Regions from separate parts of the Dermacoccus sp. PAMC28757 genome, predicted to be linked through region 2. Evidence: predicted binding sites of a transcription regulator. Region 2 holds the regulator's gene; each other region holds the start of a gene.
What was found. Region 2 encodes LexA, which represses DNA repair genes until DNA is damaged. Its sites were predicted from a motif close to TCGAACANNTGTTCGA; they were not measured.
Positions count from the first base shown of each region.

Region 1: H7F30_RS01490 (HNH endonuclease signature motif containing protein) is a predicted target of LexA. The motif match lies at 2,355-2,370, and genes of this name have one in related genera.
Region 3: H7F30_RS02160 (acetoacetate decarboxylase family protein) is a predicted target of LexA. The motif match lies at 1,951-1,966, and genes of this name have one in related genera.

Region 1 covers NZ_CP060292.1:318,709-322,918, forward strand. The annotation lists gene H7F30_RS01485 (class I SAM-dependent methyltransferase) at 1-393, shown strand, start outside; gene H7F30_RS01490 (HNH endonuclease signature motif containing protein) at 640-2,343, opposite strand; gene argS (arginine--tRNA ligase) at 2,543-4,210, opposite strand, start outside.
Region 2 covers NZ_CP060292.1:2,621,502-2,625,711, forward strand. The annotation lists gene H7F30_RS12460 (vitamin B12-dependent ribonucleotide reductase) at 1-682, opposite strand, end outside; gene nrdR (transcriptional regulator NrdR) at 756-1,217, opposite strand; gene H7F30_RS12470 (LysM peptidoglycan-binding domain-containing protein) at 1,465-1,878, opposite strand; gene lexA (transcriptional repressor LexA) at 2,145-2,864, shown strand; gene H7F30_RS12480 (Sir2 family NAD-dependent protein deacetylase) at 2,878-3,717, opposite strand; gene H7F30_RS12485 (LysR family transcriptional regulator) at 3,785-4,210, shown strand, end outside.
Region 3 covers NZ_CP060292.1:446,581-450,790, reverse strand. The annotation lists gene H7F30_RS02165 (GAF domain-containing protein) at 1-878, opposite strand, end outside; gene H7F30_RS02160 (acetoacetate decarboxylase family protein) at 1,013-1,813, opposite strand; gene H7F30_RS02155 (glutamine synthetase family protein) at 2,031-3,383, shown strand; gene H7F30_RS02150 (cytochrome P450) at 3,414-4,210, shown strand, end outside.

The sequences.
Region 1 (4,210 bases), 800 kb from region 2:
GTTCGTGATGCCGATTACGGTGCCATGACGTGGTGGCCGGAGACACCTGGAATCGAACGATGGCGGCAGAGCTACTCGCGCGCCGCGCGGGCCAACGGCGGCGAGCCCGACGCCGGACGACGCCTGCTGGCCTGGGCTCACGCGGCCGAGTTGGTAGATGCTCGGGCATCCAGTTCGACCTGGACGTACGCGACACCGGATGAGCGCCGTTGGTGGGCCGATTTGTGGGCCGACCGTGTGAGCCGGACCGCCCTCACCGAACAGCTCGCGGAGGGGTCTGTCGCGGGATCGAACGACGTGGACGTCATGGCGGCGGCGTGGCGATCGTGGGGCGAGCACCCCGACGGCTGGTTCTGTGTTCCTCACGGTGAGGTGCTCTGGCGCAAACCCTGACGGGACACTCTCCCGGAACGGGGCACGCGGTGTAGGGCGTCAGTGCGCCAGACGCGTGGATCGTGTGGTGCCCGTCGGTTGTCCGCCGGTCGTCGATCGTGAAGCCCGCGTGCTCCAACTGCTCTTCCCACCAGGTTTCGCTGCGCTTGTTCACCATGACGTTCATCGACTGGCCATAGCCCTCGGTCTTGATGCGTGAACCGGAGCCCACATCCCCGCCCTCACGTCGCCATTCTCGCGGCCCACTCAGGCGATGAGTGCGTAACCCTCGCGCGAGGTGATTTCGTACGCCGTCGGGTCGGCGGGGTCGGTGCGGTACCAGGCGCCGGTCGGCGAGTTCCAGACGCACACTCCATCGGTGCGCATGGCCACGGCCCACCCGCCGAACGTCTTGGCACGGTGGTGGTGGCGGCACAGCAGCTGCAGGTTCTCACCCGACGTGGCGCCGCCGTCGGCGTACGGCACGACGTGGTCGGCATCGCAGAACTCGCCCGGGCGCATGCAACCGGGGAAGCGGCAGTGCTCGTCGCGCTGCTCGACGAACCGGCGCGTGGTGATCGACGGGCGGTAGGTGAATCGCGACGTCCACCGCGTCACGCCGCGCTTCTCGTCGACGAGGGCGACGGTGAAGGCGGCACCGACCGCCGAGGCGAGGCGCTCCCCGCAGGCCGCCGACACAACACCGACGCCGGGCACGTGAAGGTCGGCGACTCGCGTCGTCGAGCGCGGGGCGGTTGCGGCGCGTCGCTGACCTGCCGTTCCTATCCCGACGCCATCACCAACCTGCCCTGCGGCAAGTGGCGCGACGCCGTCCTCGGCTTCCCGGTAGAGCGCACCCCACGGGGCCTGCTCAGCGGCGGGCCGCGCAACGCCACGGCCCGAGCCACCCTGTGCAGAACAGCCTCGACTGCGATCGACCGCACCGAATGAAACGGGCACACCGCTCCCCTGACCGGCGAAGGGCATGGTTGTGCCTGGGGTGGTGCCGTCCTCGAAACAGCGCACGGGCACGGTGAGCCGCACGATGGGGTCGAACCTCACGGAGCCGAGGAGCAGGTCGACGAAGGCATCGACCCGCGCCCGGTTCATCCGGTACCGCGTCGCGCCGCCGTGCAGACGCTCGTGTTCCTGCGCCAGCTGGCGCGCACGCGCATCGATGGCGACCTGGACCTGCCACGCCTGGTCGGCGTCCATGACAACGGTCATCTGCGTGAGCCTGGGCTGATCGGGGTGCTCGCGGAACGAGACCTCGACGAGCGCCTCCGACGCGTCCTCATCCGCCGGCGCCGATAATCCGAGCGAGGCAAGGAGCCGCCGCACACGACGCTTCACTGCGGCCGAACCGCCCAACAGCGCCCGGCCGGACACGAGCATCCCCTCGACGCTCTCCCGCTCGGCCAGCGCGAGGTGTTCGAGTTCGCGAAGCACCGTCTCGCAAGTCGTCATGCGCATCTCGCCCGCGCCGGCCATGACGAACATGCGAGGCAACGAGGCTCGCACGGCATCACCCGCTTCAGCCCACGCCTCCGCCGTACCGACACGGACTCCGAGCCGGGCCGCCAGATCGTCGGCAGCGAACTCGCCGGGCACGAACTGACGCGGGTCGCTCTCCCACTGGTCGACCTCGAGAACGTCGTGTCGCGTGACGACGCGAGCGTGGGCCGCCGCGAAGGCGTGCATCGTGGCGTCGGCGCTGCGCGAGACGTACGCGGCCGTGACGGTGAGCTCTTCGAGGGCGCGTCGCTCGGCGTCGAGTTGGGCGAGTTCCTCATCAACGGTTACCGCGTCCACCGCGAGCGCCGAAGGCTCACCCCAGTCGATCGTCGGACGCGATGCGACCTCGAAGAGTTCGACGCCCACCGCGTGCCACGCCTCGACCCGCGCTTCGAGAGGCAGCGCACGAACAGCGGCCAGCACCTCGGCCACGTCGTCACGCTGTGTTGTCTCCACGCCTCATTTTATCGAACTTATGTTCGATTATCGAGCGAAAAGCCCGCCCAAATTTACCGGAGAGAAGCGGTCAGACACCGCCGCCAGCAGCTGACGCAGTTGGGTGCACCTGACGCACTCTGAGCCTGCTCAAACCGCATCAGCTGCACCGAAGTGCGTCAGCTGCACCAAGGCCCCCAACGCAAACGCCGCTGGGGCGTCACATCTTCTCGGGCGTCTCGATGCCGAGGAGGCCGAGGCCGTCGCTGAGCACCTGCAGCGTCAGTGCGCACAGGGCGAGGCGCGAGTCGCGCACGGCGTCGTCGTCGGCCTTGAGCACCGGGCACTTCTCGTAGAAGGCCGTGAACGCCGTCGCGAGTTCGAAGAGGTACGCGGCGAGCCGGTGCGGTTCGAGCGTCTCGCCGACAAGCGCGACGACGGCGCCGTAGTCGAGCAGCTTCAGCGCGAGCGCGCGCTCGGCGTCCTCACCGATCGTGATGGCGGACGCAGGCGTCGCACCCGCGTCGGCGGCCTTGGCGAGGATCGAGCGGATACGCGTGGCGGCGTACTGCAGGTACGGGCCCGTGTTGCCGGTGAGCGCGAGCATGCGGTCGAAGTCGAACGTGTACTCGCTGTCGTGGGAGACCGACAGGTCCGAGTACTTCACCGCGCCGATGCCGACCTGGCGCGCGACGACGGCGCGCTCGGCGTCCGTCATGTCGGCCTTCGACTCCGCGACGACCTTCTCGGCGCGCTCGATGGCCTCGTCGAGCAGCTCCATGAGCCGCACCGAGTCACCCGAACGCGTCTTGAGCATCTTGCCGTCCGCGCCGAGCACCGAACCGATCTGCACGTGGATCGGCGTCGACTCCGGCCGGATGTAGCCCGCCTTGTCCGCCGCCGACCACGTCATGCGGAAGTGCAGGTTCTGCGGCGCGCCGACGACGTAGACGAGCCGGTCGCCGAGCAGATCCTGCGAGCGGTGCCGGACGGTGGCGAGGTCGGTCGTCGCGTAGCCGTAGCCGCCGTCGCTCTTGCGGATGATGAGCGGCACGGGAGCGTCGTCACGGCCGGTGAACTCGTCCTGGAAGATGCACAGCGCGCCGTCGGAGATCCGCGCGATACCGCGCGACTCGAGGTCCTCACAAATGCCCGCGAGTTCGTCGTTGTACGTCGACTCACCCGCGAGGTCGGCGTCCGTCAGCGTCACGCCGAGCGTCGAGTACACCCGGTTGAAGTACGCCTTGGAGCGGTCCATGAGCTTGTTCCAGTGCGCCAGCGTCTCCGGGTCGCCGCCCTGCAGCAGCGTCACCCGCTTGCGGGCCCGCATGTTGAAGTCGCCCTTCGAGCCGGCCGGCTCCGCCTTCTCCGCCGTGTCGAACTTGACGCGCGCGGCCTGGTAGAACGCGTTGGGGTCGGTCTCGAGAAGCTCCGCCTCCGGGCTGTTCTCGCCGACCTCGAGCAAGTGCTCGATGAGCATGCCGAACGGCGTGCCCCAGTCGCCGACGTGGTTCTGGCGCACGACGGTGTGCCCGAGGCGCTCGAGCACGCGCGCGAGCGAGTCACCGACGACCGTCGTGCGCAGGTGACCGACGTGCATCTCCTTCGCGACGTTCGGCGAGGAGTAGTCGAGCGGAATGACCTCGAGCTTGCTCGGGGGCAGGACGCCGAGGGTGCCGTCGGCCAGGATCGTGGAAGCCTCCGCGGCCACCCAGTCCGTCGACAGCGTGATGTTGAGGAAGCCCGGGCCGGCGATCGCGACGTCCGAGATGAGCTGCATCGCAGCGGAGTCCGCCTTGAGGGCCTCGACGATGGCCGTCGCCACCTCGCGCGGGTTCTTGCCCACCTTCTTCGCGAGCGCCATCGCCGCGTTGACCTGGACGTCGGC
Region 2 (4,210 bases):
GCGTGGCGCCGCCGGACTTGATGGTGCCTGCCGAGGCGTCGGCGCCGCGCATGAACGAGACCGGGCCGGAGGCGGTGCCACCGGAGGACAGCAGCTCCTTCGAGGAACGGATACGCGAGAGGTTGAGGCCGGCACCGGAGCCGCCCTTGAAGATGAAGCCCTCTTCCTTGTACCAGTTGAGGATCGAGTCCATCGAGTCGTCGACGGACAGGATGAAGCACGCGCTGACCTGCTGCGGGCTCGCCGTACCCACGTTGAACCACACCGGCGAGTTGAACGAGAAGACCTGGTGCAGCAAGGCGTACGTGAGCTCGTGCTCGAAGATCTCGGCGTCGGCGTCGGACGCGAAGTAGCCGTTGTCCTTGCCGGCCTTCGTGTACGTGAGCACGACGCGGTCGATGAGCTGCTTGAGCGACTTCTCGCGAGCGTCCGACCCCAGCGCGCCACGGAAGTACTTCGTCGTGACGATGGTGGAGGCGTTGAGCGACCAGAAGTCGGGGAACTCGACACCACGCTGCTCGAAGATCGTCTCGCCGGTCTTCCAGTTCTGCTGGACGACGTCACGCAGCTCCCAGGTCACCGCGTCGTAGGGGTGGACGCCCGGGGTGGTGAAGATCCGCTCGATCGTGACGCCGTTGTTCCGGCGACCCGACTTGGCTCGAGCCTTCGTGGTCTCGGTCATGACCGCATGCCTCCTGGCACTTCTCGTGGGTTTGGTGTGGTGTGTCGTGAAGTAGGGGGTGAGTCTGTGGAGCTCAGCCGGCGTCGCGCAGAGCGTGCCTGCGCAGGTCGGCGACGGCGTCCTCGAAGTCAGTCAGTGACTCGAAGGCCTGGTAGACGGACGCGAACCGCAGGTACGCGACGTGGTCAAGTTCGCGCAGCGGGCCGAGGATCTCGATGCCGACATCGTGGGCGTCGATCTCCGCAGCCCCCTTGGAGCGGATCGACTCCTCCACCTGCTGAGCGAGGACGGCGAGCTGATCGTCGGAAACCGGGCGGCCCTGGCAGGCCTTGCGCACGCCCGACATGACCTTGTCGCGAGAGAAGGGTTCGCTCACACCGGAGCGCTTGACGACCGTGAGGCTCGCGGTCTCGACGGTGGAGAAACGCTTGCCGCAGTCGGGGCACTGGCGGCGACGCTTGATGCAGGTGCCGTCCTCGGTCGAACGGGAGTCGACCACACGGGAGTCGGCGTTGCGGCAGAAGGGACAGTGCACGTGCCACGCCTCTCGATCGCAGGATTCCACCGCCTCGTGACGGTATGAACCCCAACACCGGCATCGCGGGAACTCTTCCGCAAACAACCACATGTTGGGGGCATTAGGGCGCCTGTGCCCTACATCTAGGAATCCTAGGTTGCGTTGGCGACCGCTCGCAACCGTGTCGGCAAACCCGGCGCACCAACCCCAGCAATGACGCGGAAAAGATGTGCGGCTCGCCCCAGCGACACGCCGAGGGGGCCGCTCAGCCTGCCGGAACGAGAATTCGCTGGCCGGCCTGAACGTGCATCGAGCTCATGTTGTTGGCCTCCTGGATGGCCACCACACCACGGTCGTTACGCAAGGACGGCAGCTCACGAGCGGCGATCTGAGAAAGGGTCTCCCCGTCCTTCACCGTGACCGACGTCGCGCCACCGGCAGGGTTAGCTTCGGCCACGGCCTTGGCCGCAAGGAGGCCACCGCCGACGAGAATCAGAAGCGCCAGAAGGGCAGCGAAGCGACGGCGAGCGAGAACGGCACGACGCGTCAACGGGGCGCGCCGCGCGCTACGACCACCCTCGAGGGAATCGACGACCGCAGGCCCCGACGGAACGAGGTGCAGGTGACGACGGGGGCTCGGCGCGACCGCCGGGACGTCCAGACTGGGCACAGCACTCATGTTCATTCCTCCTGACTCGGCGCGGATGCATCGAACATCCGTGCGATAGAACAACTGTACGACACAAACGTTCGAAAGCAAGGCCGTCGGCGGCGTGTTTCTCGTACATGTTTGCGAAAACTGTGTACGGTGGTGCCTACGTTGATCCCGAACGCTCACACCGAATCAGCGGCCACCGACAACCCCGGAATTCCGGGGAGAATCAGGGCTCCGCACCGAGGTCCGCGTCCGCGAGATCACTGTTTTCGTCGATGTGAGGAGACGCCATGGGTGAGGTCCACTCCATGAACAACCGCGCGAAGGGCAAACTGACCCCGCGCCAGCAGAAAGTGCTCACCGTCATCCGGCGCTCGGTCGACGAGCGCGGTTACCCGCCGAGTCTGCGCGAGATCGGTGAGGCCGTCGGGCTGACGAGCCCGAGCTCCGTCGCACACCAGCTCGCCACGCTCGAGCGCAAGGGTTACCTGCGTCGCGACCCCAACCGCCCTCGCGCCATGGAGGTCGTCTCCCCCGACGACGGCGCCGACACCCGCGGTTACCGCGGAGGCACCTCGGTGCGTGCAGCGTCCGAGAGCACGTACGACGAGACCGACTCGGGCAACGAGCGTCCGCAGGCCTCCTTCGTCCCCGTCGTCGGACGCATCGCCGCCGGCGGGCCGATCCTGGCCGAGCAGGCCGTCGAGGACGTGTTCCCCCTCCCCCGTCAGATCGTCGGTGACGGCGAACTGTTCCTGCTCAAGGTTGTCGGCGACTCGATGATCGAAGCCGCCATCTGCGACGGCGACTGGGTCGTCGTGCGCCAGCAGCCGGAGGCGTCCAACGGTGAGATCGTGGCTGCGCTGCTCGACGGCGAGGCCACCGTGAAGACGTTCAAGCGCACGAACGGCAAGACGTGGCTCCTGCCCGCGAACGAGAACTACGAGCCGATCGACGGCGACGAAGCCAGCATCATGGGCAAGGTCACGGCGGTGCTGCGCAGCGTCTGACTCTCGCCCACCCTCACGTCGTCGCGTTCGCCTCGGTCTGCACCTGCAGGCCGAGGCGTTCGCATGTCGCGGTGAGGGTGGCACCAAGCGGTTCGTGCAGCACGAGATCGGCGCGCTCCGAACCGCGCATGCTTCCCAGACCGACCAGGGCCACGGGCTTGCCCGCCTTGAGCCCGGCCGAGACGAACCGGAAGCCCGACATCACCTTGAGCGAACTTCCGAGAACGAGAACCGCCCGTGACAGTTCGAGCTGCGCGTAGCAGTGCTCAACCGTCGCGGTGGGCACGCTCTCGCCGAACATCACGACGTCGGGCTTAACGACGAGCGAACCACAGTGCGGACAGGCCACGAGGACGAACGCATCCTCTGCACTCCGGGCAACCTCGGCGTCTCCGTCGGCCAACAGGGCCACGTCGCGCGGGAGGTTCGGGTTGGCGTCGCGGATGCGCCCCTGGAACTCGGCTCGATTCGAGCGGCTGCCGCACTCGACGCACTGCACCGAGGAGAGCGAACCGTGCAGTTCGAGGGCGTCCGCTCCGGAGGCCGCATGAAGACCGTCGACGTTCTGCGTCACGAGGTGTTGCACGAGACCTGCGCGCTGCAAGGCTGCAACAGCGTGGTGGCCGCCGTTGGGCCGAGCCGCGGCGAAACGTTCCCACCCGACGGCGCTGCGAACCCAGTAGCGTCGGCGCGCGTCGTCCCCGCTGAGGAACTGCTGGAACGTCATGGGAACCGTTCGGCGGGTGCCGTCAGGCTTGCGGTAGTCGGGAATGCCCGACTCGGTCGAGAGACCCGCCCCGGTGAGCACGAACAGGTCGCCCTGCGCGACGAACTCCGCCAACTCTGCAGTCACAGGTGGCCCCTCATTCGACAATCGATAGAAACTACAACATCCGATAACGCCGGGTTATTCTCTACGGATGATCGACGCCGCCGGCCTTCGGGTCATGAAAGCCATTGCCCAGGAGGGTAGCTTCACCGCTGCCGCTGCTTCCCTGGGCTACTCCCAGCCTGCCGTGTCCCAGATGGTGCGCCGCTTGGAGGACAAGACGGGCACGGCTCTCGTCGAGCGCCTCGGACGTTCGGTGCGTCTGACCGAGGCGGGCCACGTGCTCGCCCGCACAGCCACTCCGGTGCTCGCCGCTCTCGAGGCGGCGGAGGGCGAAGTGGCCTCGATCGCCGGCCTGAGGGCGGGACGAGTGCGCCTCATGGCCTTCCCCTCGGCCTCGTCGACCGTCGTCCCACGAGCGCTGTCGCTCGTCAAGCAGCGCTACCCCGACGTTCAGGTCACCTTCGCGGAAGCGGAGCCGCCGGAGTCACTCGCGGCGCTTCGGGCGGGAGATTGC
Region 3 (4,210 bases), 930 kb from region 2:
GTCAGCGAGGCTCCGCGATACAGCTCGAGGGCTTCATCGTGCTCGCCGCGACGCAGATGCTCCGTGACCTGGACGGCATCGATGAGCAGTGGCCCCGTGAGGCGGTAGGGGCGGCTTTCGAGGTTCGGCGCGCCGGGAATCGTGTCGAGCCGTCGACGAAGCCGCAGCAACTCGCCGCGGATGGTGGCGGGCGGCGTGCCGTCCGGGTAGACGAGGGCCCCGATCTCGTCGGCGCTGAGGCCTTGGGGTTTGAGCGCGAGTGTCGCGAGGAGTTCGGCGTGGCGGTCGGTGAGTGCGTGGGTGGCCGTACCCGTTTCGATGCAGGGGCGGCCGTGATGGACGAGACGCAGCCGCGCGCTCGTGTGCGGTGGAGGGCCGACCGGCACCCCGGCGAGGCGAAGTTCACGAGCCACCGCGGCCGCGGTGGCCTGCACGAGTGCGAGGGTGCGCCGGTCTGCCGCAGCGTCACCTCCCGTCACGTCGAGAGCGCCGAGCACCTCGCCGGTGACGGGGTCGACGAGCGGCGCCGCGGAGCAGCTGAACGGGTGGACGTCCGGGCGCGTGTGCTCCTCGCGATGGATCGAGACCGCCTCGCCGCGGGCCACAGCTCGGCCCGGCGCGTTCGTGCCGACCTGCGCCTCCGACCAGTTCGCCCCCGCGGTGAAGCCGATGCTCTCGGCGCGGCTGCGGGCGCGGGAGTCTCCGTCGACGTAGTGCAGGCGTGCCTCGCGGTCCGCGATGGCGATGACAAGACCCTCGTCGCGTGCCGTCGAGCTCAACAGCGAACTGACGAGGGGGATCGCGTCGGCGAGCCGAGCGTGGACGCAGCCGGGGCCGCACCCGCAGGCGCAACCCTGTGGACGGGATTTGTGCCGCATCCCTTCCCCCCTCGTAGTGATCCACCTCACACTACACCCGTCCGGGGTGGGGTGGGTCGGCGGCGTGACGCTGCGTGCCATGTGTCCACGAACTCATCTGCGACGCAGGCTGCCGCCCTTCGCGGCCGCCTGGCTCACACGAGACGTTCGAGCGTCTCGCCGCCGTTCCAGACGACGCCGATCTGCCGGTAGTAGCCGCCGATGATCTCGTCGACCTCCAGGGCGGCGAGTTCCTCCGTGGGCGATTCGAACAGGCGCAGATCGATGTCACCACGCCACGCCTGCCCGCCCTCGAACTCGGCCGCGCCGGACGATATGAGCTCGCTGTAGGCGTCGCCCGTCGCCCCGCGGGCGATGTCGGGGTAGATGCGGTGGTGGGCCATCGGGTGGCCGTTGACGAAGCCGTTCGTCTCGCTCGGCTCACGCAGCGTCAGCACGGCCTCGGCGAGACGACGGTCGCCGGCGGCGAGCGTCGCACCGAACATGCCGCCCTCGGCGATCTGCGGCGCACCCTGCGCGAAGGGGTGGGGGCGCGTCTGCCACATCGAGCCGAGCTTCTTCGGGTAGCCCTGGTGCAGGCCGCGGCCGATCGCGAAGTCCTTGTCGACCCAGATGTAGACGCAGCGGCTGAACGTCTTGCCCTTGTACGAGCAGCGGACGACGACGAACGCCTCCTTGTACTGGGCGCGCACCGGGTCGAGCAGCTCCTCGCGGGAGCTGGAGCAGCTCTGCCACTCGGCCCAGATGAGCGCAACGGCGCCCGGGTCCTCGTCAGCGAGTTCCAGTGGGGCGGGCAGGAGTTCGCGCACACGCTCCGGGTTGGTGCGGTACTCGACCGTCAGCAGGTCGCCCGAGTAGTACCACGGCGGGCTCGGGATGATGCCCGAGGTTCCGCCGGCGGTGCGGGGGTAGAAGAAGCCCTTCTGGTCGCTCATGTGCGTGCACCCTTTCACCGTCTGCGGCCCGTGCCGCAAGTTTGTTGCCGAGAAATCGTTCGTGTCCGTACGACACCGGCTAGGCTACCCGATCAAGAGGGGTTGTGTGGTCTGAGTCACACGGCTACTGTTCGGATCCGAACGACCTTTTGACTCACTCCCGGCACGGCAACCGTCGGGGGAGGCGTTCGCTCACAAAGGCGTGAAAGGCGATGGCATGACGAAGATCGACTCGAGGCTAATGGCGGAAGCCATGAGCAAGTGTGCGGCGGAGGGCATCGACGTCGTCCGCCTCGGCTACTCCGACATCATCGGCACCGACCGCAGCAAGGATCTGCTGGTCAACCGCTTCGAGCGCACCACCGGCCACGGCGTCGCGTTCTGCCGCAGCGTCTACGGCACGACGCCCATGGGTGACGTCGTCGACATCGAGGGCGGCCTCGCCGCGGGTTTGCCCGACATCGTGGCCTACCCCGACATCGCGACGATCAAGACCGTGCCGTGGGAGCCGGGCGTCGCCCACGTCATCGCCGACGTGTTCAACCCGGACGGTTCGCCGTCCGCCGAGAGCCCGCGCTACGTCCTCAAGCAGGTCATCGAGAAGTTCAGCTCCATCGCGGGCACCCCGATCTGCGGCCCGGAGCTCGAGTTCTACCTCCTCGAGGAGTCGGACACGAACGACTCCGGCTGGGCGCGCTACGGCGAGAGCCCCGGCAACGTCTACGTCTCCGGCCTGCGCGGCGACCCCGAGAACGTTCTGCTCGCCTCGCTGCGTCAGCTCGGCGCCTACGACCTCGACGTCATCGCCGCGAACCACGAGTTCAGCTCCGGCCAGTTCGAGATCAACCTCTGGCACTCCGACGCACTCGACGCCTCCGACCGCGCGTTCCGCTTCAAGGCCGCCGTCAAGGAGATGGCGCGCGCCGGGGGCAAGCTCGCGACGTTCATGGCCAAGCCGTTCAACGATGAGGGCGGCTCGGGCTTCCACCTGCACTTCTCGACGCAGGACGCCGCGGGCAACCACCTCTTCGACGACCCGAACAGCCACAACGGCCTCTCCGCCGTCGCTCACCACGCGATCGGCGGCATCCTCAAGCACGCCCCGGCGCTCGCGGCGCTCGCGAACCCGACGATCAACTCCTACAAGCGCTTCGGGCCGGACACGCTCGCCCCGTGGCTCATCGACTGGGGTCTCGACAACCGCAGCGCGATGGTGCGCATCCCTCCGGAGCGTGGCTCGGCGTCGCGCCTGGAGCTGCGCCTCGGCGACGCGTCGGCCAACCCCTACCTGCTCACGGCGGCGACGCTGGCCGCGGCCTACCTCGGCATCAAGAACGAGATCGACCCGGGCCCCGCGCTCGAGGGCTACGGCTACGACCCGGAGCGTTCGCCCAAGCTGCCCTCGTCCCTGTGCGAGGCGCTCGACGCCCTCGAGGCCGACTCGGAGATGCGCGAGGTGCTCGGCGAGGGCTTCGTCACGACCTTCCTCGCGTACAAGCGCAACGAGATCGAGCGTTTCAACGCCTTCATCACGGACTGGGAGTTCCGTGAGTACACCTACCACCTGTGATCCAGACTTCAGCGATCGAAGGAGACCGACATGACCACTGACGTGGGTGCCGCACCCAGCAGCCAGTACACGCTCGAAGACGTCGACCTCGCGAACCTCGACAGGTTCCGCGACAACGAGGGTTGGGCCCAGTTCGCCGCCCTGCGCGCCGGTGACCCGGTGCACTGGAACGAGGAGTCCGACGGCAAGGGCTTCTGGGCCGTCACGAAGTACGACGACATCTGGGCCGTCGACAAGGACTCCGAGACGTTCACGTCGGAGAAGTTCGTCAACCTCGAGGACGTCGACGACGACCTCATGGACTTCCGCCGTTCCATGCTGGAGACGGACGGCGCGCGTCACACGGCGCTGCGCAAGCTCATCCAGCGTGAGTTCTCGCCGCGCAACCTCCTCAAGAACTACGAGGCGTTCCTGCGCGAGCTGACGAAGAACACGATCGACGAGGCGAAGAAGACGTCGCCCGACGGCGAGTTCGACTTCGTCGAGAAGATCTCGGCCGACTTCCCGATCCAGGTGCTCGCGCGCCTGCTCGACGTGCCGCGCGACCACACGCCGCAGCTCATCGCGTGGGGCAACGAGATGGTGGCCAACACCGACCCGGACTACACGCAGCACCTGCTCGACTCGCCCGAGTCGGAGAAGTACCGCCACCTGCCGTTCCGTTCGCCCACCGTGCAGGACGTCTGGGACTACGGGCGCGACCTGCGTGACAAGCGCGTCGGCGGCGAGGGCAAGGACCTCGTCTCGATCCTCGCCAACAAGATGCCCGAGGACGGCGTGCCGCTCTCGGACCAGGACTTCAACAACTACTTCTCGCTGCTCGTCAT